One region of the Paenibacillus sp. 102 genome, then DNA from elsewhere that is predicted to be linked to it. Evidence: a T-box and tRNA genes for the amino acid it is inferred to sense, from the RefSeq annotation. Region 1 holds a T-box; the other holds one or more tRNA genes.
What was found. The T-box of region 1 lies ahead of AAIE21_RS11980 (lysine--tRNA ligase). A T-box ahead of a tRNA ligase gene usually reads a tRNA of that ligase, here a tRNA-Lys.
Positions count from the first base shown of each region.

Region 2: it encodes a tRNA-Lys, which carries the amino acid that the T-box ahead of AAIE21_RS11980 (lysine--tRNA ligase) is inferred to sense. The anticodon was not compared.

Region 1 is NZ_JBCGHT010000003.1:539,580-554,733, forward strand. Features, by position in the region: gene AAIE21_RS11955 (lipoprotein BA_5634 family protein) at 1-570, opposite strand, end outside; gene AAIE21_RS11960 (ABC transporter permease) at 667-2,604, opposite strand; gene AAIE21_RS11965 (ABC transporter ATP-binding protein) at 2,579-3,349, opposite strand; gene AAIE21_RS11970 (sensor histidine kinase) at 3,494-4,477, opposite strand; gene AAIE21_RS11975 (response regulator transcription factor) at 4,474-5,181, opposite strand; partial or broken gene AAIE21_RS11980 (lysine--tRNA ligase) at 5,387-5,473, opposite strand; T-box leader at 5,557-5,813, opposite strand; gene AAIE21_RS11985 (SMP-30/gluconolactonase/LRE family protein) at 5,939-6,838, shown strand; gene AAIE21_RS11990 (class I SAM-dependent methyltransferase) at 6,835-7,539, shown strand; gene AAIE21_RS11995 (hypothetical protein) at 7,614-7,961, opposite strand; gene AAIE21_RS12000 (ParM/StbA family protein) at 7,973-9,142, opposite strand; gene AAIE21_RS12005 (hypothetical protein) at 9,386-9,790, shown strand; partial or broken gene AAIE21_RS12010 (aromatic acid exporter family protein) at 9,820-10,853, opposite strand; gene AAIE21_RS12015 (GNAT family N-acetyltransferase) at 11,008-11,517, opposite strand; gene AAIE21_RS12020 (YhcN/YlaJ family sporulation lipoprotein) at 11,674-12,270, opposite strand; gene ypeB (germination protein YpeB) at 12,297-13,637, opposite strand; gene sleB (spore cortex-lytic enzyme) at 13,653-14,408, opposite strand; gene AAIE21_RS12035 (YqzG/YhdC family protein) at 14,553-14,885, shown strand; gene AAIE21_RS12040 (serine hydrolase domain-containing protein) at 15,064-15,154, opposite strand, start outside.
Region 2 is NZ_JBCGHT010000015.1:86,827-101,980, forward strand. Features, by position in the region: partial or broken gene AAIE21_RS23170 (TnsA endonuclease N-terminal domain-containing protein) at 25-462, opposite strand; gene AAIE21_RS23175 (DUF3994 domain-containing protein) at 886-2,019, shown strand; gene AAIE21_RS23180 (GAP family protein) at 2,442-3,101, opposite strand; gene AAIE21_RS23185 (MerR family transcriptional regulator) at 3,112-3,870, opposite strand; gene AAIE21_RS23190 (hypothetical protein) at 3,936-4,079, opposite strand; gene AAIE21_RS23195 (DUF4097 family beta strand repeat-containing protein) at 4,473-5,141, shown strand; partial or broken gene AAIE21_RS23200 (heteromeric transposase endonuclease subunit TnsA) at 5,193-5,407, opposite strand; gene glmS (glutamine--fructose-6-phosphate transaminase (isomerizing)) at 5,518-7,320, opposite strand; partial or broken gene AAIE21_RS23210 (hypothetical protein) at 7,333-7,515, opposite strand; gene glmM (phosphoglucosamine mutase) at 7,802-9,148, opposite strand; gene AAIE21_RS23220 (CdaR family protein) at 9,141-10,589, opposite strand; gene cdaA (diadenylate cyclase CdaA) at 10,582-11,409, opposite strand; gene rocF (arginase) at 11,665-12,558, opposite strand; gene AAIE21_RS23235 (glycerate kinase) at 12,775-13,920, opposite strand; tRNA gene AAIE21_RS23240 (tRNA-Ala) at 14,083-14,155, opposite strand; tRNA gene AAIE21_RS23245 (tRNA-Gly) at 14,166-14,237, opposite strand; tRNA gene AAIE21_RS23250 (tRNA-Lys) at 14,243-14,318, opposite strand; tRNA gene AAIE21_RS23255 (tRNA-Gln) at 14,324-14,398, opposite strand; tRNA gene AAIE21_RS23260 (tRNA-Tyr) at 14,464-14,547, opposite strand; tRNA gene AAIE21_RS23265 (tRNA-Val) at 14,566-14,641, opposite strand; tRNA gene AAIE21_RS23270 (tRNA-Glu) at 14,647-14,721, opposite strand; tRNA gene AAIE21_RS23275 (tRNA-Thr) at 14,744-14,816, opposite strand; tRNA gene AAIE21_RS23280 (tRNA-Asn) at 14,821-14,895, opposite strand; rRNA gene rrf (5S ribosomal RNA) at 14,905-15,020, opposite strand; partial or broken rRNA gene AAIE21_RS23290 (23S ribosomal RNA) at 15,070-15,154, opposite strand, start outside.

The DNA of each region.
Region 1 (15,154 bases):
CTTAGGTTTTTCATATCCTAATGACTTTTTGAAGCGAATGAGTTGCAATTTTGTTTCATTAGCTTTTATTTCTTTATATACATCATTTTCCGCAACAATAAGGTACCATTGAGATTTGTAATCACGAGAGTTTCCAATCCAAGCATCGCTGTCATATGAAACAGGTATCTCTTTACTGTTTAAATCGATACTCGTAATATGATTTTCATCTTTATGCGTAAATATTAGCGAACTCCCTTTAGGAATATCCGGTAATTTTTTTATTGAAATAGAATCCGAACGATTATTTACATCATTCGTCCGCAAAATTTTAGCTTTTATCATAGCTTGAGCTGTAGATTTATCTATAATGAGTACTTTATTTTCATCTACGGCACCCGTTTTTACTTCAAACACCTCTTTTTCCTTTATATTTTCTTTATAACGTTCAAAAATAGGTAAAGTATATTGTTCATCCCCAATCATTACGATCCCGTTCGCAGGCTGTTTATTTTCTTCAGAGAAAGAACAAGCACTTAGGCTTATGACAATCAGGACAATTAATATAAAAAAAGATATTGTTTTTCTCATTATGACTCCTTTCATTGTCTAAATTAATTTTCAAGTATACTCATTATGGTTATTTTCCGTTTACCTTTGATACAATCAAAACTTAATAGTCATATTTTACTGATCCATAGTCCTATAAAGTTTTTGTAAGTAACGCCAACGAGTCATAAAGAAATACAAGATTTGTATACATACAAATGAAATTAAGATGATAATTGAACTATTTAAAATAGAAAAATCCACTAATTGTTGCAGTGCGGTATATGCGACTGCAGTATGAATTACCGCAACAACAATTGGTAAAAAGAACATGATTAACAACTGTTTTGTTACAACACCTTTTAGTTCTCGCTTACTTAATCCCATTTTTGAGATCATTTTATATTGTTGTTGATCCCGGTCTAAATCTGTATATAAACGGAAATAAATAAAGCTCGCTGCAAATGTAAAAAAGACAATTCCCACTAAAACACTTGCCATAAGTAACAATCCATTTGTTTGTTTCGCTTGTAACCACTGCAATGTTAGGGCCTCGAAATAAAAACTACGCTCTCCACTCTCTCTACCCAGTATGCTAATTAATTGATGTGAAATTTCCTTTGTTCTCATCCAATCATCTACAACAAATCCGTAAATACGCTCTTTAGAGAACGTGATATCCTCACGAGCAATGAATGGAACTTTATCATATACTTGGTCTTGTACTGCAATTAAAGTATTTCCTACTTCATGTGGTAGAACTAAGTTCTTTACAGCTTTCTTTACATGAAATGTTTTCATCCAATCCCCATGAATCACTTCAATTTCTTTTTTAAATTCACCATCTTTAAACTCTTGTTTTTGTGCTATCCATCCTGGGACTAACAAAATCTCATCTTCTCTATCAAGCGTTTCCCTTTGAAAACCAAGAGCTTTCGCAAGGTCATTATATTCACTTAATTTCATAACAGAAACATTGCTTTCTGTATATTTAGTAGAGGCAGAGCCCATTCGATAAGGAATATTTGCCTCATTAAGAGATTTCTTAATTACAGAAAGATGCTCATTTTCCATCTTATTTTCTTCAAAACTCATATACGTAAATGTATACGGATTGGTCATTCTTGACAGTTCTTTATTTCCAAGTGCAGCGGTAGTTCCGATTGCGGTGAACGCGACTGCCGAAATGATAGACACAATAAAAAACATCGTTGCATTATCTTTCATTCGATATATTAGCTCTGAAAACGTCAATATATTTGTTTTCTTTAAAAATAAAGATTCTCGCTTTTTGGCAGCTTGCAACAGAAAAACACTGCATTGTGTATACAGAAAATAAGTACCGATTATAACCAATAACACACCTAATCCTAGTAACGGAAAAGAGATAATTCTTCTAAAGTTAATATAAAGTACGATTCCATATCCAGAACTGATACTAACAAATGATAGAAGCGATAAAATAATAGAAGCTTTCGGTTCAGGTTTTGGTTTTTCTTCTGCTTGAATGAGTTCCACAAGCTCTGTTACTTTTATCATTTTAAAAGTAAACAATGATACAATTAAAAATAAGAAAAGAAATGTAATAACAGTTAATAATACTGCTTGAGTTGGAATATAGAAAGGTAATCCATTGTTAATCATTAAAATACTCGCACTAATGAGTAGTACCAATTTGGAAAATATAAGGCCGATCATAATGCCTATAAAGATTGAACCAAATCCAATTAACATATTTTCAATGAGCACTAACTTTTTCAACTGTCTTATAGACATTCCTTGCATCATTAAAATGCCAAACTCTTTTTTACGTGTTTTTAAAAATGAGCTTACTGAATATAAGATAAAGAAAAATGAAAACACAAAAATCAAGCTTTGTGAGATCTTAAATCCAATTGTACCAAGTTCACTTATCGTTTCACTTGTCGATTTTAACTCACCAGTTAAATCAGGGTGAAATAATAAAAGCGCATATGTAAAGAAAATCATAATAGAAAATGTACTGCTTAAAAAATGAGCGGCGTATGTCCGTTTATTACGGAAAACATTATTAAATGCGAATTGACGAAAAGTCATGTCTTTTCCCTCCTAACAACGAGAGAACATCCATAATTTTTTGATAAAAAGCTTGTCTACTTTCACCGCAATAAATTTCATTATACAATTCACCATCTTTAATGAAGATAACGCGACTACAATAACTTGCTGCATATGGATCATGAGTAACAAGCATCATCGTTGCATGTTCTTTCTTATTCAGTTCTTCTAACATACTCATCACATCATTCGAAGACTTAGAGTCTAAGTTTCCCGTAGGTTCATCCGCTAATAATAATTGTGGCTTATGAATGATTGCACGAGCAATTGCGGTTCGCTGTGCTTGACCACCTGAAATTTCATATGTTCTTTTATGCAAAATATCGAGAATGCCTAATTTTTCTGCAACCTCTCCCACCCGCTTATTCATTTCCTTTACAGACATCCCGTCTAACGTCATCGGCAACACAATATTTTCTTTTACAGTAAGCGTACTAAGAAGATTAAAAGACTGAAAAACAAATCCTAGCTGTTGTCGACGGAATAACGCTAGTTTTTCAGATGACAGCTGAAAAGGATTCATACCATTTATTAAAATGTTTCCTGATGTTGGTGAATCAATCGTAGATACCATATTTAACAATGTTGTTTTCCCACTACCAGACGGTCCCATAATACCAACGAACTCGCCTTCTTGAATAGATAAATCAATATCAACAAGAGCTTTATAAGGAACTTTCCCCTTATATACTTTACTAATTCCTTTCGCCTGCAATATTTCCATATCACATTCTCCCTTCATTTATCCTGCTTAGTTTGAAGTGTAAAGGAGTTATCTTACATCTCATATTGATTCGTCTTTCATTTACCTTACAACTTTGTAAGATTTCTAAAAAAAGCTGATGAAAAAGTTTATTTCATCAGCTTTTTATGAGATATAGAAAATAATTCGTACAGTTGTACCTTTTTCAACTTCAGAATGTATTTCTACTTTATGTCCTAACTGTTTCACAATTTCATATACGAGGTATAATCCCATCCCAGTAGACTCTTTGAAATCTCTACCATTTTCTCCTGTAAAGAAAGGTTGAAACACACGTGGCATATCTTGTTTTGGTATACCTACTCCAAAATCTCTTACTTCTAAGGTGACAGTCTTATCTACATTATATGCTTTTATTATAATTTTTTCTCTACTACCGGCTGAATACTTAATTGCATTAGATAAAATTTGACCAACTAAAAATCGAAGCCACTTCGCGTCACTTTCTACAACGATGTCTTTTTCTATTTTGACTTCTGGATATACAAAATTCCGAATAAAAAAACGCTTATGTTCATGTATTGCTTCGTTTACTAAATTATATAATTGCACTCTTTCTACGTAGAAATCTTGTGTGAAAGTTTCTAGACGCGCAACATATAAAGCCATTTCTAACCCTTTTTTTAGTTTATCTGCTTCTTCGTTAATACTCTCAAATCGAGGGTCAACTTCATCTTGTGTCATTAATTCAATAACAGATAAAGGTGTTTTCATTTGATGAATCCATTGATTCATAAAAGTCAAATGCTCTTCATTTTTGCGTTCCTGCACTTGTAACTGATTCTGGTAGTGCCGATATTGTACTTCTAATAACTCATGTAATGCAGTTGACAAAGGGGAAAAGTCAGACTTTTGTACAGATTCATCTAATGATTGCATTGGGTTTGCTAACCTTTCATAAAAAGACTTATGAGCAAAATAGCGATATAATAAATAGGCAAGTAAAAAACATACTCCTAAAAACATTGCATAAAGCGCGGTGGTTACATGGCGATAGCCATCAAACCAATACACAAGAAAAATAGCGATGAGCTGGAAAGCTGTAAAACATAAAAGCGGAATATGTTCTCGCAGAAACAGTTTTATCATTTTCCCCCACCATTTTCCCATGTAATATGTAAACGATAACCAACACTTCGAATTGTTTCAATCGCCTCTCGAATTCCTAATGCTTGGAGTTTTTTACGAACACGCGTTGTGTTGACGCTTAACGTATTATCATCAACGTAAGATTCACTATCCCAAAGCTTATTTAATAATACTTCCCTACTTACAACACGCGGATAATTTTTCATTAGCATCTCTAACAAAATTGCTTCATTTCTTGTTACATCAACTTCTTGACTGCGCAATTGTAATACTAAGCGCTCTGGAAACAAAGTAAGTCCTTGCTGCTCAATCATTCGCTCTTCTATTTTTGGTGCATAATCTCCATATGCACGTCTTAGTTGACTACGAATTTTCGCCATTACAACTTCATAATGAAACGGCTTTGGTATATAATCATCCCCGCCATTTTCTAAAGCCATGACTTGATCCATCGTACCTTCACGAGCTGAAATAAATAAAATGGGACACGTAGAAACAGCGCGAATTTGCCTACACCAATAATAGCCATCAAAACTTGGTAAATTAATATCTAATAACACCAAGTCTGGTTTTGCTTGTAAAAAAATATCTAATACGCGTTGAAAATCGACGATAACAATTCCTTGATACCCATATTTTTCGATGTAAGAAGATAATAATTCTGCGATTTTAGGATCATCTTCCACAATCATAATTTTAACCATTTGCTAATTCCTTTCTTATAACCTTCTTTTATAGTCTCTTTGTAAACATATACTACCATATTTTTTATCACTTACTAAAAAAATCCTTGTATTGCCTAGTAAACACTTAATTTCTTCGCCTGTACAAAATGGTATCAAATAATATTAAGTGATGATGGAATCAGTTTTCAACATGATTCGCTTGGTTTTGGAATTCAATCCATTAAGGACTAATTCCAGATGCACATACAAACATTTCTTTATTTGGGTGTTTTCGAATCAGTTCATGCGCTATTTGATACGCCCAATGTATATAATTCACCTCGGTATAATTTTTTTGTTTATCAATTTCTTTTTAAATACAATAAAAAAACTCCTACCCCAAAGATTATTCATCTTGAGGACGAGAGTTGTTCACTTCGTGGTACCACCTCAGTTTATTAATATGTCACCATATTAATCTCTTCAAGTACGGCAAAATTTGCTTATACCCTATCTCTATAACGGGAAAACCCGTCGCATCATCCCTAAATCTATTAGTTCCATGCGCAGCTCCAAGTCTTTTTTTATTAAGATTCTTACTCCTCCTTCTCAGCTACTGGAGTTCTCTGTATGTAATCATTCTTAACTACTCTTCTCTTCGTTGCCATTTTTTTATAAGTTATTTTACATAAAAAAAATTACAAAGTTTCAATTGTAAAATTTTTCCATAACAAAGGATATTCAATCCTTTTTAGCGAATATATATTGGTTAGTTGTGCAGAAAGGAGAGGATACATTGCTAGGAAAATTAGAATTAGTTATCGATGCTAAAGCCAGATTAGGTGAAGGTCCTTGTTGGGATGAGCAGAAACACCTACTATACTGGGTTGATATTTTAGAAAAAAAGTTGTTTATATATAATCCGATCACGAATACAAATCGTGAAATTTCATTTGACCAACAAATTGGATGTATCGTTCCAGATGCATCTGGCGGAGTTATATTAGCAATGGAGCGCGGTTTCCATTCTCTTAATCTTGAAACAGAGGAACTAATGCTTATTCATGACCCAGAGCCTCATTTACTAGAAAACCGCTTTAACGATGGAAAATGTGACCCTGCTGGGCGTTTTTGGGCAGGAACGACAGATTTATATGGGATTAACGAAGCAGGTTCTTTATATTTCTTGGATACGGATTGTAGTGTGAAAAAACAACTAGAAAATGTAAATACATCCAATGGCTTAGCGTGGTCACCTGATCATCAATATCTTTACTTCATTGATACACCTACTAAAACAGTTACTTGTTTTGATTACGATATACATACTGGAACAATTAATAACCCAATATATATCATTACTATTCCTAATGATGATGGACTACCAGATGGCATGACAATTGATGAAGAAGGTTGTTTGTGGATTGCACATTGGGGCGGAGCTAAAGTCACAAGATGGGATCCAATAAGTGGTGAAAAAGTGTTAACGGTTCCTGTGCCAGCGCTCAATGTGACTTCCTGTACTTTTGGAGGGCCAGACTTAACAGAATTATATATTACTACTGCTAGAACAAGAATGAATCCCAATCAATTAAAAGCCTATCCAAATGCTGGTGGCGTATTTCGAATGAAAACACAGATAAAAGGCAGCCCAACGTATCCATTTCATTATAAGAAATCGCAGGTGAAAAAATGAATCGAATAGCGTACATTAGACAAGAAGAAAAAAAGTATCATGACCTTTGTTATGAGCAATACAAATTGTTCGAGGCCGGCTCTTGGCTTCACAAGCCAGTAAAAACAGTAATGGATATGATGAGTTATTTTGAAGGGAAAAAGCAAGTAAAAGTACTCGATCTCGGTTCTGGTGTCGGAAGAAATAGTATTCCAATCGCACAAAAGATACTCAATAATGGCGGAAAAGTTACATGTGTCGATTTACTAGACTCTGCATTAACAAAGTTAAAAGAAAATAGTAAAGAACACCATGTACTTGACGCAATCGAAATAATAAAAACTGAAATTGAAAATTATGATATTCAGCCTGAAAATTATGATTACATTATTGCGGTGTCGAGTTTAGAACACGTTCAGACAAAAGAATCCTTTGAAAAAGTACTCTTATCAATGAAACGTGGGACAAAACATAACGGCGTCAATTGTCTAATTGTAAATTCTAGTGTTCAAGAAATCGATTTAGCAACGAATGAAGAACTAGACGCATTAATAGAAATAAATCTTTCTACTGAAATCGTGCTGAATACACTTAAAAATATGTATAAGGGATGGAAAGAAATCCATATAGAAGTTAACCATTTGACGTATAACATCATGCGTAACGATACATCAATTCAATTAAAAACAAATGCGGTAACTTTTGTTGTTCAAAACGTGTAACCTGCAAAATCAAAAAAGGCCTCCCACTTAATCCATATGTACAGTGGAAGGCCTTAAATATTCTTTCATATGTGTTAAAAAAAAGGACAATCTATTTCATCAGTTAATGCCCACGGCTTATTTTCTACACGTTCAGTCGATTCTTTCTTTCTCACGGTTACATTTTGGGTTACATTTTTAAAAGGATTTACTTCAATTTTAAACATAGAAGTAGGTTCAATGTAAACGGAAAAAACATGGCTGCTTGGTAACGTTTTTGATACATCAATATCCCCTACTTGTTTAAATAGTTGCTGCACACCGTATAAAAAAAAGTTTGTTACATCAGATTGCTTATTAATCCAAGTAATCATTTCAGGAGATACAGATTTATTTAAATATATTTTTACCCGATCACCACATTTATACTTCTTACGCCGCATACTCACACCAACTAACTAATTGTTAGATTCGTAAACCCTAATTCTTTTTGTTTATATTCTCTATATCGTGGTGAACATGTGTAAACTAATAATCCGCGTGCATTTGTAAATAAAGGGTTATCTACAAATGTTACATTTTTTAAACGGCCTTTTTGTTTTAAAATAAGTTCCAAGCTATTTTTAATGATAACCGCTCCACCACCATAAATAAATACATATGGATCATCTTTCATATCATCAATTTTATTAATAATGTCCGTTGCAACTCGTGCAGCCAATCCTAGAAATGCTTGCTGTGACTCTTCTACTAGCATTGCATGCCTTGGGTGTTTCTCATTTAAATAAATTTGATTAAACTCTGTAATACTATCTATCGTTTTTGTTGGATGCTTCCGATTCCATCTTGTAATAATCTGCAATAAAGTTTCTTTCACTCCATAGGACAATCCTTTACTTAATTGTGGTCTAAAATTCACTCCAAATGAAACTACTTCTTCAGTTGTGCCAGCACCTATATCAAAAGATAATAATGTTTTGTCAACGAAATCAATCTCAGTTGTTTTATTTTTTTCACCTTCGACTTTGTGCTTTAAGACATTACCATCTTCATCGTATACGATTCCCCAAGTTCCAGATGCTCCTTCAGGCAAACATTTACAATACTCAATGGAGACATTTATCGTTACATCTCTTCCGTTTGGATAATGAAAAGTAACTTTATGATTTCCCATATAACGTTTCGCATTTTCTGCTGCTACTTCTTGCGTAATAGTTTGCATTGGAAGAGCAACTGATAAATCGTAGCGAATATTAATATGGTCTAATTTCGGACTATGACGCATAGCACTAATTGCTAAACCTGATAAAATCGTTAGAACCATTAATTCATCTGTAGATTTATCAGACTTCTTCTCTACTTCTGTCCCTTTTAACTGATCATTGATAACCTTTTGCCCAACAATGTAACGTACATTATTTAACATGAGAGATGGTGAATTTATAGTTACATCAATATGATTTTCCACTTCAGTTATCGGTACATCTTCTTCATCCAATAAACCTGTCGTCTCCCCAATATATAGTGAATATATACTTGGAATATAAATCGGATTTTGGCCTTTTACCATTAATTTTAAACCATTATTTCCAGCGTCTGCACCCGCTTTTAAAAGTATGGACATATTTACCCCCCAATTTAATCTGACATCCCTTCCCAATATATGCGATTTATCACTTTGACATTCAAACCAAATAAAAATCTTTTTCATTTTTGTTTTTTATATTTGTCCCTAAAATGAGAAATCAATTGTAAAGTTTTTTAAGATTATCTATTTGTGTAAAATATATTTGACATTAACCTCTACCATTTTTATACTAATAATTGTAAAGAGTTTTTTACAGTTAGTTGTAAAGGAGGAACTATATTGAATCAGAAGAAGTTTATTTTTCTAATTTCTCTACTATCATTACTTGGGGTATTCATACATGGAACATATAAATATGTAACTGGAGGAGCTATGTTAGGAGGGACTATTTTTGGTGGTTCTTTAATAATTAGTTACATAATAAATCATATTACATGGGGAGATCCAAACGGTGTGTCAGAAGAAAGTCAAGATGAAATGGGACAACACATTACATCTAAAAGTTTCAAAATTGGGTATTTTGTATTAGTTGTTATTATGTTTATTTTATTAATTTGGTCAGAAGGATTTTCTGCCTTATACTCACTTGACAATGTTCAAAACCTTCCTTTGTTTATTGCACTTTGTTCTTCATTCATTGTCATTCCACTTGTAGAGTTCATTGTTTCAAAACGATATGTATAAAGAAATATATCATAAGAGAAGACACTCCTTTACTTAGGAACGCCTTCTCTTTCTTCTTCATATTTTCTACAAACTCGTTCTAATTCTTCTAACATGTCATGAATTGATAATACTTCAAATAAAATAATAGCTTCACTTGAAAAATGATGATGATAATCATGTGGTTTATGTTCCGCTAAATCATTTTTATGATTCCAAAATTGTTGATCCAGTTCATCGATAAGTCGGTAATGTTTAAAATCAATTTCATAACAATTATTCCGCAATATCGATATCATAGATATAATTACACCTCGCAGCGCTTCTTTTTCTTTTTGGGACCATCTACATTTTTTTGTATATGTACTTGTTAAATTTTTAAGGTGATAAATAATTTGCTGCAAGATGTGAAGTTGTTTTTGAATAGCTAAAAATCTACGCATTTCTTTTTTCGTATGACGATGATATTTCCAATCCTTTTGTTCATAATGAACAAATTGAACAGCCTTTTGTAAAAGTGCCGTCAGCTTCTTAAGCTCTCTTGCTGTCTCTTTTTCGATACCCTCTCCTTGGCTAACTTGCTTTGACCATTCCTCCATAATATTGGCTGTTTTCATAAACAGTTCATTTTTGCAGTTTACGATCGTTTTCGTATAATGCGGAGGTAAAATGAGAAAGTTTACTAGTGTGGATACGATAATTCCTGTTGAAGTCGTAGCTAATCGAACAAGAAAAGTTGAAAAATAATGATCCGCAGTAACTGGTATCATTGCCACCGCGGTTAAGGTCGCAACTAACGTACCAGCATGCAATTTAAATTTTTGACATGTTACAATTGTAAACATCACTGCCAACGCATACGAAATAGCTTGGTGACCAAATAAAAACGTAAATGTCATCGCATATGCCGAACCAATCGTTGAAGCCGGAAAGCGAATCAATCCTTTCTTTATCGAGTCTGTTGCGGCGGTTCAATTGTTACAATTGCTGTAATAACAGCAAAAATTGTAGGGATATTGAGAAAGTCACAAACTAAAACTGTAAGAAAGACCGCAATCCCAGTTTTTATGACTCTTCCCCCAATTAAATTCTATTTTCTTACTTGATACATTCACGAATTCCTTCATTTCTGTTTCATTTTTACATCTTTACAAAATATTATTCCACCCATATCGTAACAAATAAAAAACCTTACTGCATAAAATATTTTTTGGAGTAAGGTTTTTTACTATAATTATTTACTTTTCTAATGGTAAATATAAAACAAGTTGTCTTCCAATCGGGCCCATTCTTCTTTGACCTCTATCTTCAAAGCCTACTTTTAAATATAACTTTTGAGCAGGTATATTCCGTTCGTTTACAGCTAGTACAATTTCATTTTTATTCGGAAAATAGGATGCAACAAAGTCATGCAACGATGCTAATCCTTTTTGGGCATACCCTTTTCCTTGTTTCTCATAATTGATAGAAAAGGCAATTAAAAGTAAAGCATTCGGATTATCTGTGTATTCAGCTACCCTTGCTCCTGATTGCAATGCAAAAACTCCAACTGGTATTTGGTTTGCTGTAATGACTACAACATTTCGTGTTGTATCTTTTTTTGCTTTTTCTAGTAAGTCACTTGGTTTTGCTGTAAATTGAATTTGTTCACCAGGTAAAGTAAATATTTCTATGATTTCTTTATATTTTTCATCATATGGAATTAGCTGAATCTCTTCTGTTTGTAAATTCACTTTTATTTCCCCCATCTCTTTTCGATTATTTAAAAATATTTCGATAGAACTTTGTGAATTATCGAACTTCAAATCCCTAATTATAATTAAAACATATACTCACCTTTAAATAAACTGAATATTAATAGATAATAAAAAACATCTCGCACTATATAGCACGAGATGTTTTTATTATCTGTTAAGATGATTATTCGATTGATCATTTTGTTCTTTTCTTAATTCATTCTCTTCATCTTTCCGTAATTGTTTATCATTATCTTTAATCGGATTTGTTTCTTTATTCTCTATCATATCATTTGGTACTTGCGGCATAACACGTCCCACAATGGCAGCAAGCTCATCAAGAATTCCTTCTCCTGCTTTCCCATGTCTAATTTGATTACCCATTTGTTTTAATCTTTCATACGTATCAACATCAGCTACAACTACTGCATTTGCACCATTTGGATCATGTTTTAGACTTTCAGCAACAGCATACTTGATTGATTCTACTCGGGAGCGATCCAATTTTGCTTTTACATCTATCCCAACGACTGCGTATTTTCCTACAACTACTGCTGTCGCATCTCTTACGCCTGGTATACTAGCAGCTAAAGATGCTAAATGATCAGCTACCTTTTCATTTGGTCTGTTTTGATCTGTCCTATAATTAACGTTTCTCATAGAAATATTTTTTTGTTCTGGTTTTTCTTGTGCATTATCTTGCTTCCCAACGCTACATCCAGTAATAGCAAAACAAATCATAAGCATGTATATAAGAAGTTTCATTATTCTCACCACTTTATCATTGATGTTTAATCATAAACCTTTTCTACAGCCTGCATCTTTTGCACTTTTTCTTCTGTTCCGTCATTTGCATTAATAAAAATTTGATACGTGTCTTTTCCTAATGTACCAACAAATTCATAACACAGTACTTCCTTATGCACATCATTTACAACAACAGCTTGACGTTCTTCCATTACTTTTACATCTGGATTGATTTTCTTTCTTGCATCAGCAACTGTTAATTGTGCAGTTGGAATAGTCCGTTTTTGATGTGATGCTAAATAGTCCTTTGCTGAAAAACCAACAATTGATCCATCATCTAAAGCGATTTTCATTTGAATTGCTTCTGGATAAATACGCACATTATTTTCATTAACAACGTACGTAAACACACCAATATTATCGTATTGTGAACTATCATAGAGCTCCATATTGGTGAACTTATGGTCCTTTAAGAATGTTAGTCCTTTATTCCCTGCTTCATTCAAACTTATTTTTTGTTCCTTAATCTCGCGGTTATTCATTACCCAAATTGGATATCCACCTTTTTCGGTAATATCCATATAAAATTCATTCTTTGTTGCAGGATCTTGAATTTTCACACTGTAAAAAGATTCTTTCGCACCTTTTCCACTTTTCTCAACTTCTACTTTTTCATGTCCTTTTAAATTTAAAAACGTTTTTGCGATTTTTGCCGCTTCATCTTTTGAAATTGCTTTACCCGTTGCTTCAAATCCGCCTTTTTTAGCTTTTTGCATACTTGTAAAAGTCGGCCCAAAATTATTTGACGAATAGGATGCGACGTTCTTTTCAACCGTTTTGAGCCCATCAATAATTGTGTTATCTGCTGGATCTTTATTTGATGCAAGCGCAAGTTCTACATCCATCCAACGCAAATTATTTTTTAAAACAAGATGTTGCACTTTCCGAAGCTCGTCTTGAATATCACTTGCATTTGAATATAAATTTTGCAATGATTTGTATTCTTGATCATTTAAAGGTTCTTTCTCTAAATCACGAATTGCAGTGCGATAACTAAAATCACCAATATTCGCTAGAAATTCCTCCGTTTTATTAAACGGCATTAATGTTAAAGGGAGTTGTCCTACATCAGAACGAGCTTCCGATGTTAGACGCCATACATCCGCTAATGCCGGTGATAAAGATGTGCGCGAATTCATTGCGAGTGTCGTTCCAATTTTATCGTGCAGTAAATCAACCTCATATGCTAAATCATGAAATGCACGCTGATAACTATTTTCAGCTCGAATCAATACCGCATTTTTTTCTTGGTGTTCTTTATACCCCCAATATCCTGTTCCAACTACGCCGATTGTTAATAATACAATTACGATACCTCTTAACATGTCTTCACCTCCGCTCTATTTACAGAAAATATGTTTGCCGATTTTTTTAATTTGCGGTCGAGTCCAAATCCATTTACTCGTTGCCGTATCTGGATTGAAATAATACAGTGCATTTCCGGTAGGATCCCAGCCATTAATCGCATCTAATACAGCTTTTTTCGCCGTTTCATTTGGCGTTAAATAAATTTGTCCATCAGCAACTGCTGTAAATGCACGTGGTTCAAAAATTACCCCCGAAACTGTATTCGGGAATGATGCACTTGTCACGCGATTCAAAATAACTGCCGCAACTGCTACTTGCCCTAAATATGGTTCACCACGTGATTCACCATAAACTGCATTCGCCATTAATTGAATATCATTTTGCGAGTAACCATTTGGTACATTTGTACCTTTATTCTGGGCTGGTTTTTTACCTTGTCCACCCGTCTGTCCTTTATTAGCAGTCGATTTCTCATACTTTGTCGCTTTTGCGAGCATCTGCTTCGTCTTAGCCCCTGCTAAGCCATCTACAGGTAAACCAAACTTTTGTTGAAAGTTTCGCAGTGCCCAATATGTACCCCAGCCAAATACACCGTCCACATTTCCTTTATAAAATCCGTTATATTTCAAGCGAGACTGTAATTCAATAACATCCTCTCCAGAGGCACCTCTTTGAATCACTTGATTAGAAAAGGCTTGGACATTTCTCGTTTGCCCACTACTAACAATTACAGATATACCGATTAATACAAATATAATCAGTATTTTAAAAATAACTGTATGACGCATATGTTCCCTCCTTATTTGCAGTAATGATTTCATGGTTATGTTTTGTAAATAAAATACTTTTATGTAAAGAAGACAAAAAAATCCAAACTTATATGATTTAGACTGCATGTATACAATAAGGAAAACGAATAAAAGGAGTTTATTATGAAGCGCATTTTTGCATGTTTCGTATTAGGAATTGTATTTTTTTCAACATATTGCAATACGTATACTCATCCATCTGTCGTTTATGCGCAACCACCATACGCAAAATGGGGGAAACTTGCAGTTGAAAAAACGAAAGAAAAATATCCAAAAGCGCAAATTATTGATTACCTTCATATTGGAAGAAAACCAAAGACAGTGAACATAACAACTGAAAAATTTAAATTATGGCTGCGTGAAGATGGAAAAGAGTATGGGGTTTTTGTTGATGTAGAGTTTGATACGAAGACTGAGAAGTTTTTGAAGATTACATTTCAGAAAAGCAGTAGATAAAGTTTAACTAACCAAGCTGATACAGGCTTTTATTTTCTCACCTATATTCTGTTATTTCTTTGATTCTTAACATTATAATCTTACTGTCAACGAATAGCGGGATTAAAAAAGAGGGAATCATTTCGATCCCCTCTTTTTTATTACTATTTAACTTTACATCCACATAAAAAACAAGAGTTTATGAAAACTCTTGTACATGCTCTATAAATAATTTTAATGGTACTAATCCACGCTTTGGCATTTGACTACTTATGACTGCCACAAGTTCT
Region 2 (15,154 bases), on a different contig from region 1:
ACTGTAATACCTTGACCTTCAATGCTTTTCAAGTACACGTTCCTTCAGTAATTCATCCTTCATTTTGATTGTACGAGCTACTTCAGTCACATTGTATCCCTTATTAACTGTTAATAAAAAATCCGTTGTCATCACAATCGGAATACCAGTTTTAGGGTCAGTAGGATGATTTATACCTAACTCATTTGTAATAACAATGGTTTCTTCTAACGGTAATAAAGGAAATTGTTCTCGGATATCAACAACAGAGTTCGAATATTCAGTTAAATAAAAATATTTTTTTTCCAAATCCGACAGAAATTCATGCTTTCTGTTTGTTTTTATTCCTTTTAAACGAGTTGAACGACCCTTTGAAGATACATCTTGAATCTTTAACCAAGGTTTATAATCTACTCCAATACCAGTCCCTCGACCTTGTTTAATCCACTGTTCGATCTCAGATGTTCTTTTTCTTTCCGACATAAAAACACCCCTTTAGATAATCATATCTAAAGGGGTGGAAACGGTGCAACTTTATTTCAAATCTTGTTGCTTTAGAATAAAGTTTGATAAAAATGAAGTCACAAACCCTTATTTAACAGCAACAACAAAAACTCCATTTTGAAAAAAAGATTAATCAAAATGGAGTTAATCTTTTTAACTAAGTATGAGATTTTTATAAAAAAGTTTAATCAAAACTCACTTAGAATTTTTTACTTGAAGGAATAAAGCATCACATCTGTTTTATGAACATCGTAAATTTAGAATAAATTTTGACCATATCTGTAATTCCTTGTAAAATAATATACATAGAAAGGTATTTTAGGATAAATATAGAAGGGGTATGTCTTCTAGTTTTAAAGGGGCTAAAGCGCATCTGTTTTATGTTTTGAGAGGGAGAATCATATGAAGAATTTAAAAAGAAGTACAGGTAAAATTTTACTAGCATCTGGATTAGCATTTTCTATGTCAGCTTGTAGTAGTTTATTTGGGGACAAAGAAAAAACAAATGCTGAATCTAGTAAACAAGAAAGTAAGGAAACTAAGACGGAAGAAACAAGTTCAGCTAAGTCAGAAAGTAAAGAGTCTAAAACAAATGAAAAATCTTCCAATTCGAAAGATGATAGTAAAGATGTTCAAAAGGTTCGAGTTTTAGATGAAGATTATGCACAATATTTACTAGACATTGAACAAGATATGTTAAGACGCTTTGATTACTATGATGCTTCTGTAAAAGATATGAGAAACGGAAGTAAGTCAAAAGCAGAGGTATTAGATAGTATTAAAGACATCTATAAAGTATTTGATAAGATAGAGAAAATTTATGCACCAACAAATCATAAAGACGACCAAAAAGAGATTGAAAAAGCTACAGTTAAACTAAGAGAAACATTCGGTGAAATAGAGAAGTTATTTAACAGTAAAGGTTTCAATTTAGAAACTGATAAGGAAATCTTAGATAAAGCAAATGCAAAGCTAAGTGAAGCGAAACGTATTTGGAAACCTACATTCGATAAGTTAAGAGCCGAAGTAAAAGGTGGTACAACTACAGATAAACCTTCTAGTTCTTCTAGTGGCTCTATTTCAACTAACCCATCTACAGACTCTAGTCAATCTGAGACAGACAAAAGCCAAGCTAAAACTGGTGTATTCGTAGGAACAGTTGGTACATCTGAAGAGTTAGGAATTAACTATACAAACATGAAGAATTACATTAAAGATGGTACAGAAATCGTAGGGAATTGGGGTATTGACTTTGGTAGTGGAGTGAAAACTACGTTAGTTCTAAAAGGTGATAAGACATTTGAGTCTTATGCTAATGGTAGTTACCCGGAGAAGAGAGACTTCTTAACAGGAACATATGAGGTAGACGTTCCTTCATTCCAGTTATCGTTAAAAGTAACACAAGCATTGAAAGACGGTCAAGAAGTGAAGTTAACAAATGACAGTGTAATGTATAAGATACAAAACTATGATGGAAACACATTACAAATTTATCATATGGATGATAACATTCGTATTCGATATGCAAAACAATAAATAATTAGCAAAAAACTCTGTAATAATTTTTACAGAGTTTTTTTGTTAGTTCTAATTTATTTTCTTCAATATCGTCCCAAACACAACTCATACTAGTATAAGTTGAGAAAGGAACAAAAGGATTTGATTGCAATTTATGAATACTTAGTTAATAAAATTCTTTGAATGAAGTATGATAAAGCATCGCATTTTTTTATAAACTTCGCGTCTTTCTTAAAAACATCGTGACTTTATTTCAAATCTACATCTTGTAGCTTTGAAATAAAGTTCGATCAAAAATGCCTCCTAAACCCATATTTTACGATAAATCAATAAAATCCATTTTGAAAAAAGTTTGATCAAAATGGATTCTTCTCCAGCAGAATTAAAATTGGTCTTTATAAAAAAGTTTAATCATTTTTTGCCTTTGTTACTCAAACATCCTACAAATAATCCAGGCTATTAAAAATCAGAATGAGTCCAACTATACACATAATCCACGAAAGGGCTGATCCTGTATTATTAGTAATTTTCACTCGAAGATTCTCGAGAAGTGTTTGCATCCACCGCCCAAACAGGAGATAGAAGAGAAGTAGCACGAGGGAAGGCAACACCATGATAAAGTTGTATCCCGCTAAAATAGAAGACCACTCCACCCACGATAGATTAGAAGTAGTCATTATGCCAATTGCTCCAAAATAAGGGAATGCAGCACCTACTTCAATTAATGTAGTAGTGAATCCCAGAGCAACCATTGAAAAAATGCTTTTTGATTTTGGTGCAGGTAGGTCTGAACTTTTCTTTGTTGGAACATAAAAACTTGCTATGAACAATATCAGCCCAATAATAAAGAACGTCCAGCTTACGATTCGATTTTGAAATATGCCAGAAATAATCTCAAGCAAGAAATCTAATCCTAACATAAGTGAAACTCCAACAGCAAAATACAATCCTGCTATCGTCAATAAATAAACCAATAAACGTTTGGTAAGTCTCTCTTTATCGGTTAGAAGCAAATAAACTGTTACCCCTAATATGGTAGGGCTTAGCATGTCCAATAGGGCCAATCCCCCTATTAGGAGAAGTAGCTCTGTACTCACCATTCTCCCCCCCTTATTCCTTTTGAGAATTATTCTTTTTAGTCATGAAAATGGTATATGCCTGATCCATAAACTCGAGCACATCCTGGTCAATTGGATATAATCTCAGTTTCTCTGATTGCTTTGGCGACATCCTTATTTCCCACAGCTTATCTAAAAATTCATCCTCACCTTCAAACTCCTCTAAGCGCTTTTCATCCATTCTTCTAATGATATTTTGGACTTTGGGTGCTTTTGGACCGTCCTCCATATAACGCTTTAATTGACCTATCAGAGCAATCCATTCTAGTGAATCAGAGCTATCACTTGTCATATTGGGAACCTTTTCCCATAGTTTTATTTCTCTGTCGTTAAATACAGATTCACGATAATACTGCTGTATTTCCTTATCTTTACTGGATAATTGCATAATCTTCTGAATCGCGATCCAGTTCTCTTCTCCTTCAATCGCGATTCCATGTATCATTTCCCGTAAGGATAACTCTATTTCCTTTAAATTTTCCTGTTCTTTTATTACAAAAGATAATTGACTCTTTAAACTATCTGACCAATCCCACGCACTGGAAGCGAGCATATTCTTAATCTCATGTAACGGAAATCCAACCTTTTTTAAAAATTGAACCTGCTGTAGTTTTTTTATTTCTTCATTCGTATATAAACGATGGCCACCCTCTGTTTTGGATGCTGGTTTTAATAATCCGATTTGATCGTAGTAACGCAGTGTTCTTACTGTAACACCTGTCAGCTCCCCAACCTTATTAATGTGTATCAATTGATAAACCTACCTTTCTGTATGTTAAGACTCTATCGTTTGAAATTGTTTTATTCATTCCACATTTATTCCTCTTTACGAAAAAGATTTTTAAGTAAGTATCCTGCTCCCAAGCCAATCAGTACACCAGGAAACGCATTATCCAGTGTCAGTCCAATACCTGCACCTATAATGACGCATCCATAAATAATAATATCTCCCTGTTTCATCTAAAAACCTCCTATCTTCCTATTCTCTTGTATCTATATATCTCTAAATATATAGATACAAATTAAAAAACAGCTATAAAACCCTTCTTTTAGGTGAGAGAGAGCATCCGTTCATACATAGAAGCGGTTAGAACCTTTTCCTGTGCACCATGCCAAGTGAAAACAAAGAAAAAACGAGTACATGTCAGCTTTTGTTATCCATAGCCGCGACTTATATGTCGAAAAATCAAAATGGATATATATAGTAGTTACTAAACAGTATACAAAATGACGCAACGTAAACTTCAAGTGTTTTTAGACTTTTTTAAATTTTCATTAATAAATCTATATAAAACTTGAAATTAACGTGACGTCACCTTCTATAATGGTATCCAACGAGAGGAGTGTTGAAAGATGAAGAAATACTTTATGGTCATGTCGGTTATTCTTGTTGTAATGTTTTTAAGTGCCTGTACGGAAGGTTTGGAAAGTGAAGACTTTCAAATGGCTTCCCTTAAAGATATAGATACCATTCACATAGATCATGGAAGCACAAAGATAAATGTAGTATCAGCGGATATAGATGAATTGGAAGCGTACTTACTTTTATACGACAATGGTCCGGGAATTTTAATGAATAAGGGGAAACGAAAAATAATGATTCAAGTAAAACATGATATAACCCGTCTGTTTAAAATCGACCGGATGCCCCAATTGGAAGTTCGAATTCCCACTGAATTCACAGGAGAAATCATAGTCAATGGCTCTTCTGGCAGCGTCATTGGTAAAGAGCTGCAAACACACAACCTGCAAGTTAATGGAAGTAGTGGTAACGTAAAACTTGACTTCCTTCACTTTCATAGTGAGGTTTACGTTACTACAACAAGTGGAAATGTGGACGTTTCCTTGAATGGGGATGAACCAGATGCCACGCTACTCCTCAAATCTAACAGCGGGAGATGTTCAGTCGGCATCGTATTGGATAATCATCAACAAGGGAAAAAAGAAACAAAAGGAACGTCTGGGAGCGGGGATTATAAAGTTCAATTGGAAACCTCTTCAGGAAATATATCATTGAAATAATACAGGTACTATTTGAAGTAATAGAGGGAATTTCTCTCTGATATCTATCTATAAATACGAAAATTCTGTTAAGTAAAAGTGGTTTCGTTCCAAGTCTGATAAAAATTCATGCTGACGCTTCGTTTTGATACCTTTAATCTCGTTGATCTACCCAATGATGAAACATCTTGAATCTTCAACTAAAGCTGCTAATCTGGACCTATACCTGAACCTCGCCCTTGTTTAATCCACTTTTCAATTTCAGATGTTCTTTTTCTTTTGGACATAAAAACACCCCTTTAGACAAAAATATCTAAAGGGGTAAAACGGTGCATCTTTTTTATAAACGGTACGACTTTATTTCAAAGCCACAAATAAAATTATTTCTCTAAATCTCTTACTCAACCGTAACCGACTTAGCTAAGTTACGTGGCTTATCAACATCACACTCACGGTGAAGCGCTGCGTAGTATGAGATAAGTTGTAATGGAATAACTGCTACAAGCGGTGCTAATGCTTCGTGTACAGCTGGTAGTACGAAGCTATCGCCTTCCATTTCTAAACCTTTCATTGAGATGATACATGGGTTTGCTCCGCGTGCTACTACTTCTTTCACGTTACCACGAATCCCAAGGTTTACGTGCTCTTGCGTAGCAAGTGCGATAACTGGTGTACCTTGTTCAATTAACGCGATTGTACCGTGTTTTAATTCTCCACCAGCAAATCCTTCTGCTTGGATGTAAGAGATTTCTTTTAGCTTTAACGCCCCTTCTAATCCTACGAAGAAGTCGACGCTACGTCCGATGAAGAAGCAGTTGCGTGTTGTTGCTAAAAATTGTTTTGCTAGTGCATCCATTTCTTCTTTTTGATCACAAAGTACTACCATTGCATTCGCTACAAGACCTAGTTCATGTGTTAAATCGAAATCAAGAACTTCACCTTTTGCTTTCGCAATGTCAGCTGCTAGGATTGAAAGCACTGCAAGCTGAGCTGTGTAAGCTTTCGTAGAAGCAACTGCAATTTCTGGTCCTGCGTATAGAGGCAGTGTATAGTCAGCTTCGCGAGAAAGCGTAGAACCTGGTACGTTTGTAATTGTTAATGCTTTATGACCCATTTCATTTGTTTGTACAAGTACTGCACGGCTATCTGCAGTTTCACCACTTTGTGAAATGTAAATGAAGAATGGTCTTTCTGTTAATAATGGCATATTGTAAGAGAATTCACTTGCTACGTGTACTTCTACAGGTAATTTCGCAAACTTCTCAATAAACTGCTTTCCAACAAGACCTGCATGATAACTTGTTCCACATGCAATAATATAAATACGATCGCTATCTAAAATTGCACTGCGAATCTCTTCATCTAATTCAATTTCGCCATCTTCATTTTGATACTTTTGAATAATATTACGGATTACAAGTGGTTGCTCATCAATTTCTTTAAGCATGAAATGAGGATATGTTCCCTTTTCAATATCACTTGCATCTAATTCCGCTGTAAACGGTGCACGCTCAATCGTTTCACCTTGTAAGTTTTTAATTGTAATACTTTCTTGTGTTACGATTACCATTTCTTTATCCATTAACTCGATAAATTGATCTGTAACCTGTAACATCGCCATTGCGTCGCTCGCAACAACATTAAAGTTGTCACCAACACCTACTAATAGCGGGCTTTTGTTTTTAGCAACATAAATCATGTTTGGATTTTCAGCATCAAGTAATCCAATCGCATAAGAACCATGTAAAATGGATAACGTTTTACGGAATGCATCTTCTACACTTAATCCTGTGCTTACTTGCTGTTCCATAAGCTGCACGATAACTTCTGTATCAGTTTCACTTACAAACGTTACATCTTGAAGATATTCTTTTTTCACTAATTCATAGTTTTCAATTACACCATTATGAACTAGCGTAAAGCGTTTTGATGTGCTTTGATGCGGATGTGCGTTTACTGTGCTTGGAACACCATGTGTAGCCCAGCGTGTGTGACCGATTCCCACGCTTGCCGCTACGTCCCCATCTACGATTTCACGAAGTTTTGCAATACGGCCTTTTTCTTTGTATACAACAACACCGTTCTCTGTTTGTACTGCAATACCCGCTGAATCATATCCACGGTACTCTAGCTTTTCTAAACCTTTTAATAAAATTTCCTTTGCATCCTGATCTCCAATAAATCCTACGATTCCACACATGTTTAGTCGCCGTTACAAATGCTTACATTGCTCTGCGAACATGTAACGACATAGTCCGATCCCATTATTTATATATAAAAAACGGATTACATATTGCTAGCCCTGTAAGTCTGTAACGGCTTTCACCTTCCTCTCGATTGGTTTCAGTCCGTATATACTTATACAGCTAGTATTTATCCGTTCCTTTTCTCTCATCAAACCTTTACCTTTGTCCACCGAGTCACCTCTGTGATTTAAGTAAAAGCTTTCGGTTGTGATGAACAACCGGGAGTCATCCGCCGAAATCTCGATAAAACTCCTCCTCGTCAACTACACAACTTGTAGTTCTGGCGCTTTCATAATTCCTATATTTACTTTGAGAAAAAGAACAAGACAATCTTATAACAAACAACATAAACCGTCAATGAAAACTTTTCATTGTCTATAAAACATATGAAAAAGGAGCACGCTTTGTGCTCCTTTTTTGTATAAAACTACCGAATTATTCAGCTCCAACTTCAGCTTTCACAACTTCTACAATACGATGGACATATCCATCACAAATCTCTTGTGTTGGTGCTTCTGCCATTACACGAATAAGTGGTTCTGTTCCAGAAGGGCGAACAAGAATACGTCCATCTCCGTTCATTTCTTCTTCTACCACACGGATGATTTCTTTAATTTTTTCATTTTCTAATGCTAATTTTTTGTCTGTTACACGAACGTTCACTAATAATTGTGGGAACTTTGTCATTTCACTTGCAAGCTCAGACAATGGTTTTTTCTTCATTTTCATAATGTTTACAAGCTGAAGTGCACTTAACATTCCATCTCCGGTTGTAATGTAATCAAGTAAGATAATATGACCTGATTGTTCACCACCAAGGTTATAACCGCCGCGTTTCATCTCTTCCATTACATAGCGATCACCAACTGCTGTTTTATCACTTGTAATACCGTTTGCTTCCAGCGCTTTATAGAAACCTAAGTTACTCATAACTGTTGAAACAACTGTGTTATGTTTTAACTGACCTGTTTCTTTCATGTACTTCGCACAAATATACATGATTTGATCGCCATCAACGATGTTTCCTTTTTCATCTACTGCAATTAGACGGTCTCCATCGCCATCGAATGCAAGTCCAATATCTGCACCTTTTTCTTTTACTAGTTCTGCTAGAACTTCTGGATGTGTAGAACCAACTCCATCATTGATGTTCATGCCGTTCGGTGAAGTTCCCATTGTAGAAATATCAGCTTCTAAATCTGCAAATAAATATGGTGCTAAAGAAGATGTTGCCCCATGTGCACAATCTAAAGCAATATGTAAGCCTGAGAAATCTTCTTCTACAGTTTGTTTAATGTATTGTAAGTATTTTTGTCCACCTTCGAAGTAATCGTTCACTTGTCCAAGTTCTGTTCCTGTTGGACGTGGTAATTCATCTACTTCTTTATCTAATAAAGCCTCAATTTCGGCTTCTTGCTCATCAGTTAGTTTAAATCCATCTGAACCGAAGAATTTAATTCCGTTATCTTGTACTGGGTTATGAGATGCTGAAATCATAACACCTGCTTGTGCATCTAATGCTTTTGTTAAATAAGCAACTCCAGGAGTTGAAATAACGCCAAGGCGCATAACCTCTGCTCCAGTTGATAATAGACCTGCTACTAAGGCACCTTCTAGCATATGACCAGATACACGTGTGTCACGACCGATAATAACTTTTGGACGATCTGTATCTTTTGTTAATACATACCCTCCAAAACGTCCAATTTTAAACGCTAATTCAGGCGTCAATTCCTCATTCGCGACACCGCGCACACCATCTGTACCAAAATATTTACCCATTGCTATTCGCTCCTTTTTCTTGCTCTTTTTGTTTTTGAGTTTCCTCTTGTTTTTCTTCATTCTCTTTTTCAGGTTCTTTGTTTTGATCTTCTTCTTTTGGTTTTTCTGTTTCAGTCTCTTTATCTTTTTGTGAATCTGGTTGCTCTGGCTTACCTTGTACTTCTTGATCTGGTTTTTCTTTCTTCACAAGAGTTACCTTCGCATTTTTTTGTTTTGCTTCTATTGAAACACCATTAGGACCACTAACCTGAATTGGAATATCATGCGTCCCAGGAGATAGATTTTGTAGATTAATTGAAGCTATTATTTGTGCTGCTGTTATTTTATCTACTATACTTGCTTCTCCTGAAATATCAACGCTTATCTTTCCATCTTGTGGAGAAAGTAGCTGTAAAGTGAATTCATCTGACAGTCCATTTTTTTGTATGGAAATACCGTCGATTGTCTTATTCTTTGTACTTTTTTGCTTTTGCACTTCGACAGAAACCTTTACTTGGCTGGGGCTTACATTTGTTACGCCTTTCGGTAATAAAACAGAGGCATCGAATGTTGTAGACTCCGTAATTTTACTAAGATCTACTTCGACGCCCTCCAAGGACTTTATATTGTCCAAAACATCTTTTGGACCTGATATTGTCACTTCCTTTGGTTCGACACTGATGTTTGTAACAACTAACCCTTCCGGCACACTTCCTTTTTTCACATAAGTTAACGGAACTGTTTTTTCAATGTTATTTGTCGCGGTTGGATTTGAAACTGGGATTGTAACATTTACTTTAGACGGTGTTGCTTGTAAGTCTAACTTCCGTCCGTCTTCATCATACAGTACAATCTCGGCTGTCTTTGTTACTGTTTTTGTTATCCCCTTCAAATCAATATATGCCCTGACAAGCGCAACTTTTGCTAGTTCCTCTTCTGTACCGGTAACTTCCACAGCCCCTGGTTTAATCGTTGGATTTGCCCCCATACTACCACCCGGCATTTGATTCTCATTTGAATACTTCACTTCCACAGGAAATGATTTTTTCACCTTATTTTGAATCGTAACTTTAACTTTCTCTGGTTGAACTGTTGCTTTTAAGTTGTTTTCCATCCCGGTATATTTTAAAGGAACATCATATGTTCCAGTAGAATATCCACGTAAATCTAAAGATACACCAAACTCCCGTTGGGATTTTGCTGCAGTAATCACGTTTTTGGGCCCTTCCAATTTCACTTTTACATACTTTGGAATGCCGTTTACAATATATTTATCTTCATCGTAGTTTACTGCCACTACAATGTTAGATACTGTTTCTGTTATATCTCCCGTTGGAAAAGGCGATGCACTCTTATTCGCTGTCGTATTTTTGTCTGACAAATTCGTTGACATGTAAAGCATGAACGCCAATAGTAATGAAATTCCTTTTAAAAACCAGTGGTTCTCCATTAGCTTATCCATGACGATTTCTCCTCCAATTCCAATTCCATAAAGATGAAGAAGATGTTCCCACATTTCCACTGAACTCTGCCAAAAGCATTTCTTTCAACTGTTCGACTTTTAAATCACGATGCAATTCTCCATTTTTAGTTAAAGAAATTTGGCCGGTTTCTTCTGATACAACTACTGTAATGCTATCAGTTACTTCACTAACTCCCATCGCAGCCCGGTGGCGCGTTCCCAATTCTTTTGATATGAACGGGCTTTCCGATAATGGTAAATAGCAAGCTGCTGCTTTAATCGTATTTCCTTGCATAATAACTGCTCCATCATGAAGCGGTGTATTTGGAATAAAAATATTAATAAGTAGTTCTGATGAAACATTCGCATTTAATGGAATCCCAGTTTCTACATAGTCTCCCATTCCAGTTTCCCTAGATAGTGTAATAAGCGCACCAATGCGTCGTTTACCCATATATTCGGTTGCCTTTGCCACAGCATTCGCAACGATTTCATGCTCTTCTTCTTCCTGACCAATTCCACGTGAGAACAAGCTTCCTCTTCCTAATTGTTCAAGCGCGCGTCTAAGCTCCGGTTGGAAAATAATAATTATCGCTAAAAATCCCCATGTCAAAGCTTGGTCTGTGAGCCACTGCAACGTATGCAATTCAAATAAATAACTCAATATACGAACAATAATAATAACTGTAATCCCTTTCAAAAGTTGAACAGCTTTTGTGCCTCGGATTACAAGAATTAGCTTATATATAACAAACCACACAACGGCGATATCTAATATCGTACTGAGATATTTCAAAAGGTTCATATCTCCAAAAGGCATGCTAACCCTTCCTCCTACTTATGAGCAATTTTATTTATATACTGAAATATTATTATTTTGCTCTATCTGTATGTATTTACAACAACTAGTTAATTATACCATACATGAACGAAACGACAATTACAAACGACGTTACCACCTTGGTGGAAATTGGTAAGATGTCGAACTTTTTTGTGCAGAGTAGTATAATATAACTCATTATTATACTCTCATTTTAAAATAAAAAAAGCAGCATTTCAGCTGCTTTTCTTACATTTACTTTAGTTTTTCACCGAATAAAGAACCCATTAAAGCTACCGCTACTGTTGCCGTTCTATTTTTCTCATCTAGAATTGGATTTACTTCAACAAACTCTGCAGATGTGATAATATCAGCCTCTGCTAACATTTCCATTGCTAAATGGCTTTCACGATACGATAGTCCACCAGTTACAGGTGTCCCAACTCCTGGCGCATCATGTGGATCAAGTCCATCTAAATCTAATGATAAATGAACACCATCTGTATGGGATAAATAAGCAATTGTTTCTTCCATAACAGCCGTCATACCCATACGATCAATTTCATGCATTGTAAATACTTTAATTCCTTCCTTACGAATAAAATCTTTTTCGCCTTCATCTAATGCACGCGCACCAATAATAACAACATTTTCCTTTTTAATCTTAGGATACGCTTCATATAAATTAACGAGTGAAGGATGTCCATAACCTAAGCTTGCTGCAAGTGACATACCATGAATGTTTCCAGAAGGTGATGTTTCTTCCGTATTTAAATCCCCATGTGCATCGTACCAAATAACCCCTAAATTTTTATAGTGTTTTGCTACACCTGCAAGTGTTCCAATAGCAATACTATGATCTCCACCTAACACAAGTGGAAAACGACCTTCTTCTATAATATGATCAACCTTACCTGCTAATTCATCGCAAACATGTGCAACTTGCGTAAGGTTTCTTAATTTTGTATTTTCATCTATTTCCTGTTCTCTTTCAATACATAGGTCTCCGATATCTTCTACGTCATACCCAATATTTTGAATTCTTTCAATTACTCCCGCATAACGAATTGCACTTGGTCCCATATCAACCCCACGACGCATTTGCCCTAAGTCCATTGGAACTCCAACGATTGAAATTTCTTTCTTCATAGATAGTCTCCCCCTTTTATGCCTTCACTAAATATTTTAAATCTTTTATATACTCTGACTCAACTCGACATTTTTTTGTATGTATATACACCTTATTCATTCATATCTATAGAAAAATCTATATTCCACATCTATTTTATGTATAAAATGAACCTTTTTCTAAAAAAACATTACACATGTACTCATAAATAATTAAAAATAAAACGTCTCCTATAATTAGAGACGTCTTTCTGAAGCTATTTTCCATACGGATGCGATATTCCGTGCAGTCATTTCTATATTTTCTCTTGCTGCTATATATGCTTCCTCTAGTGTCATTGGACTTGGTGTGGCATCAAATACAGCATCTATTCCTTCTTTATAAACTGCAATGTGATTAGAGAGCATCGAACCGCCAATAGCTATAACGGGTATATGCAGCCTCTTTGCACGTCTAGCAACTCCAACTGGAGCTTTTCCATAAGCCGTTTGTACATCTATTCTTCCTTCACCTGTAAGAACAAGATCCGCTTCTTTTATGTGTTCATCAAAATTTGTATAGTCTAATACAATTTCAATTCCTTTTCTTAATTCCCCTTTCAGTACAGCAACAACTGCAGCGCCTAATCCGCCTGCTGCTCCTGCACCTGAAACCTTTTCCACATCAATATGTAACTGCTGTTTTAATAGGTAGGCATAATGCTTTAAGTTATCATCTAACTGTGCAATCATTTCTCTACTAGCACCTTTTTGCTTTGCAAATACAAAAGATGCTCCTTTTTGTCCTGTTAACGGATTATCTACATCACACGCTGCTTCTAGTTTTACATGCGCTAAACGGGAATCTAATTGCGATAAATCTAAAGAATCAATAGACTGTAAATTTCCACCGACGGGTTCTATTACTTGCCCATCCTTCTTTAAAAACTTTACACCTAAGGCAGAGAGCATTCCCGTACCTCCATCGTTTGTAGCACTTCCTCCAAGCCCTAAAATAATGTGCTGTACGCCTTTATCTAGCGCATCTAATATAAGCTCTCCTGTTCCTTTTGTTGTTGTGATGAGAGGATTTCGCTTTTCAACTGGAACATGATGTAATCCAGATGCTGCTGCCATTTCAATAAACGCCGTGCTTTTATCCTTGGAAATGCCATAAAACGCCTCTACAAGCCCTCCAAGTGGGCCTGTTACATAAAGTGAAATAATCTTTCCACCTGTAGCATCAACAAGGGATTGGACGGTACCTTCTCCTCCATCTCCAATTGGTATTTTTACACACTCAGCTTGAGGGAAAATTTTAGAAAATCCCTTTTCAATGGCCTTACATACTTCCATCGCTCGTAAGCTTTCTTTATATGAATCAGACGCAATAACAATTTTCAACACCTATCCCTCCGTTCCCCATATCTAAACACACTTCCATCCAAATTGTATATTTCATTCTATCTTTCTATTGTAAATGAAATGAATAAAAACTTGTCCTTATTAGGCAGGATAAACAAAAAACCTTACATCTTTTGATGTAAGGTTTTTTCTAATTTATAATGGAGCCTAGCGGGATCGAACCGCTGACCTCCTGCGTGCAAGGCAGGCGCTCTCCCAGCTGAGCTAAGGCCCCGAAGTAAAAAAGCGGAAGACGGGATTCGAACCCGCGACCCCAACCTTGGCAAGGTTGTATTCTACCACTGAACTACTTCCGCAAAAATGGTGAGCCATGAAGGATTCGAACCTTCGACCCTCTGATTAAAAGTCAGATGCTCTACCAACTGAGCTAATGGCTCGTAAATGGCTGGGCTAGCTGGATTCGAACCAGCGCATGACGGAGTCAAAGTCCGTTGCCTTACCGCTTGGCTATAGCCCATCAATACTTACTAGTATGCTTGTCTTTTCAAAAAAATAAACCTTTATCAGGTTGTTTTTTGAAAATGGTGGAGGGGGGCAGATTCGAACTGCCGAACCCGAAGGAGCGGATTTACAGTCCGCCGCGTTTAGCCACTTCGCTACCCCTCCGACATTATAAACTATATATGGTGGAGGATGACGGGATCGAACCGCCGACCCCCTGCTTGTAAGGCAGGTGCTCTCCCAGCTGAGCTAATCCTCCAAAAGTGGTGACCCGTACGGGATTCGAACCCGTGTTACCGCCGTGAAAGGGCGGTGTCTTAACCACTTGACCAACGGGCCAAAAGTTGTAATACTCTTCGCAAGCTTCCAACCGGGCTTGAACCGGTGACCTCTTCCTTACCATGGAAGTGCTCTACCAGCTGAGCTATGGAAGCATAATGGCTCCGCAGGTAGGACTCGAACCTACGACCGATCGGTTAACAGCCGATAGCTCTACCACTGAGCTACTGCGGAATAATATTAGCCTGGCAACGTCCTACTCTCACAGGGACAAGGTCCCAACTACCATCGGCGCTAGAGAGCTTAACTTCCGTGTTCGGTATGGGAACGGGTGTGACCTCTCTGCCATCATTACCAGACTTATGAAGGTATATTCCTTCAAAACTAGATAACAGTGCTTCATATTATATGGTTAAGTCCTCGATCTATTAGTATTCGTCAGCTCCACATGTCACCATGCTTCCACCTCGAACCTATCAACCTGATCATCTTT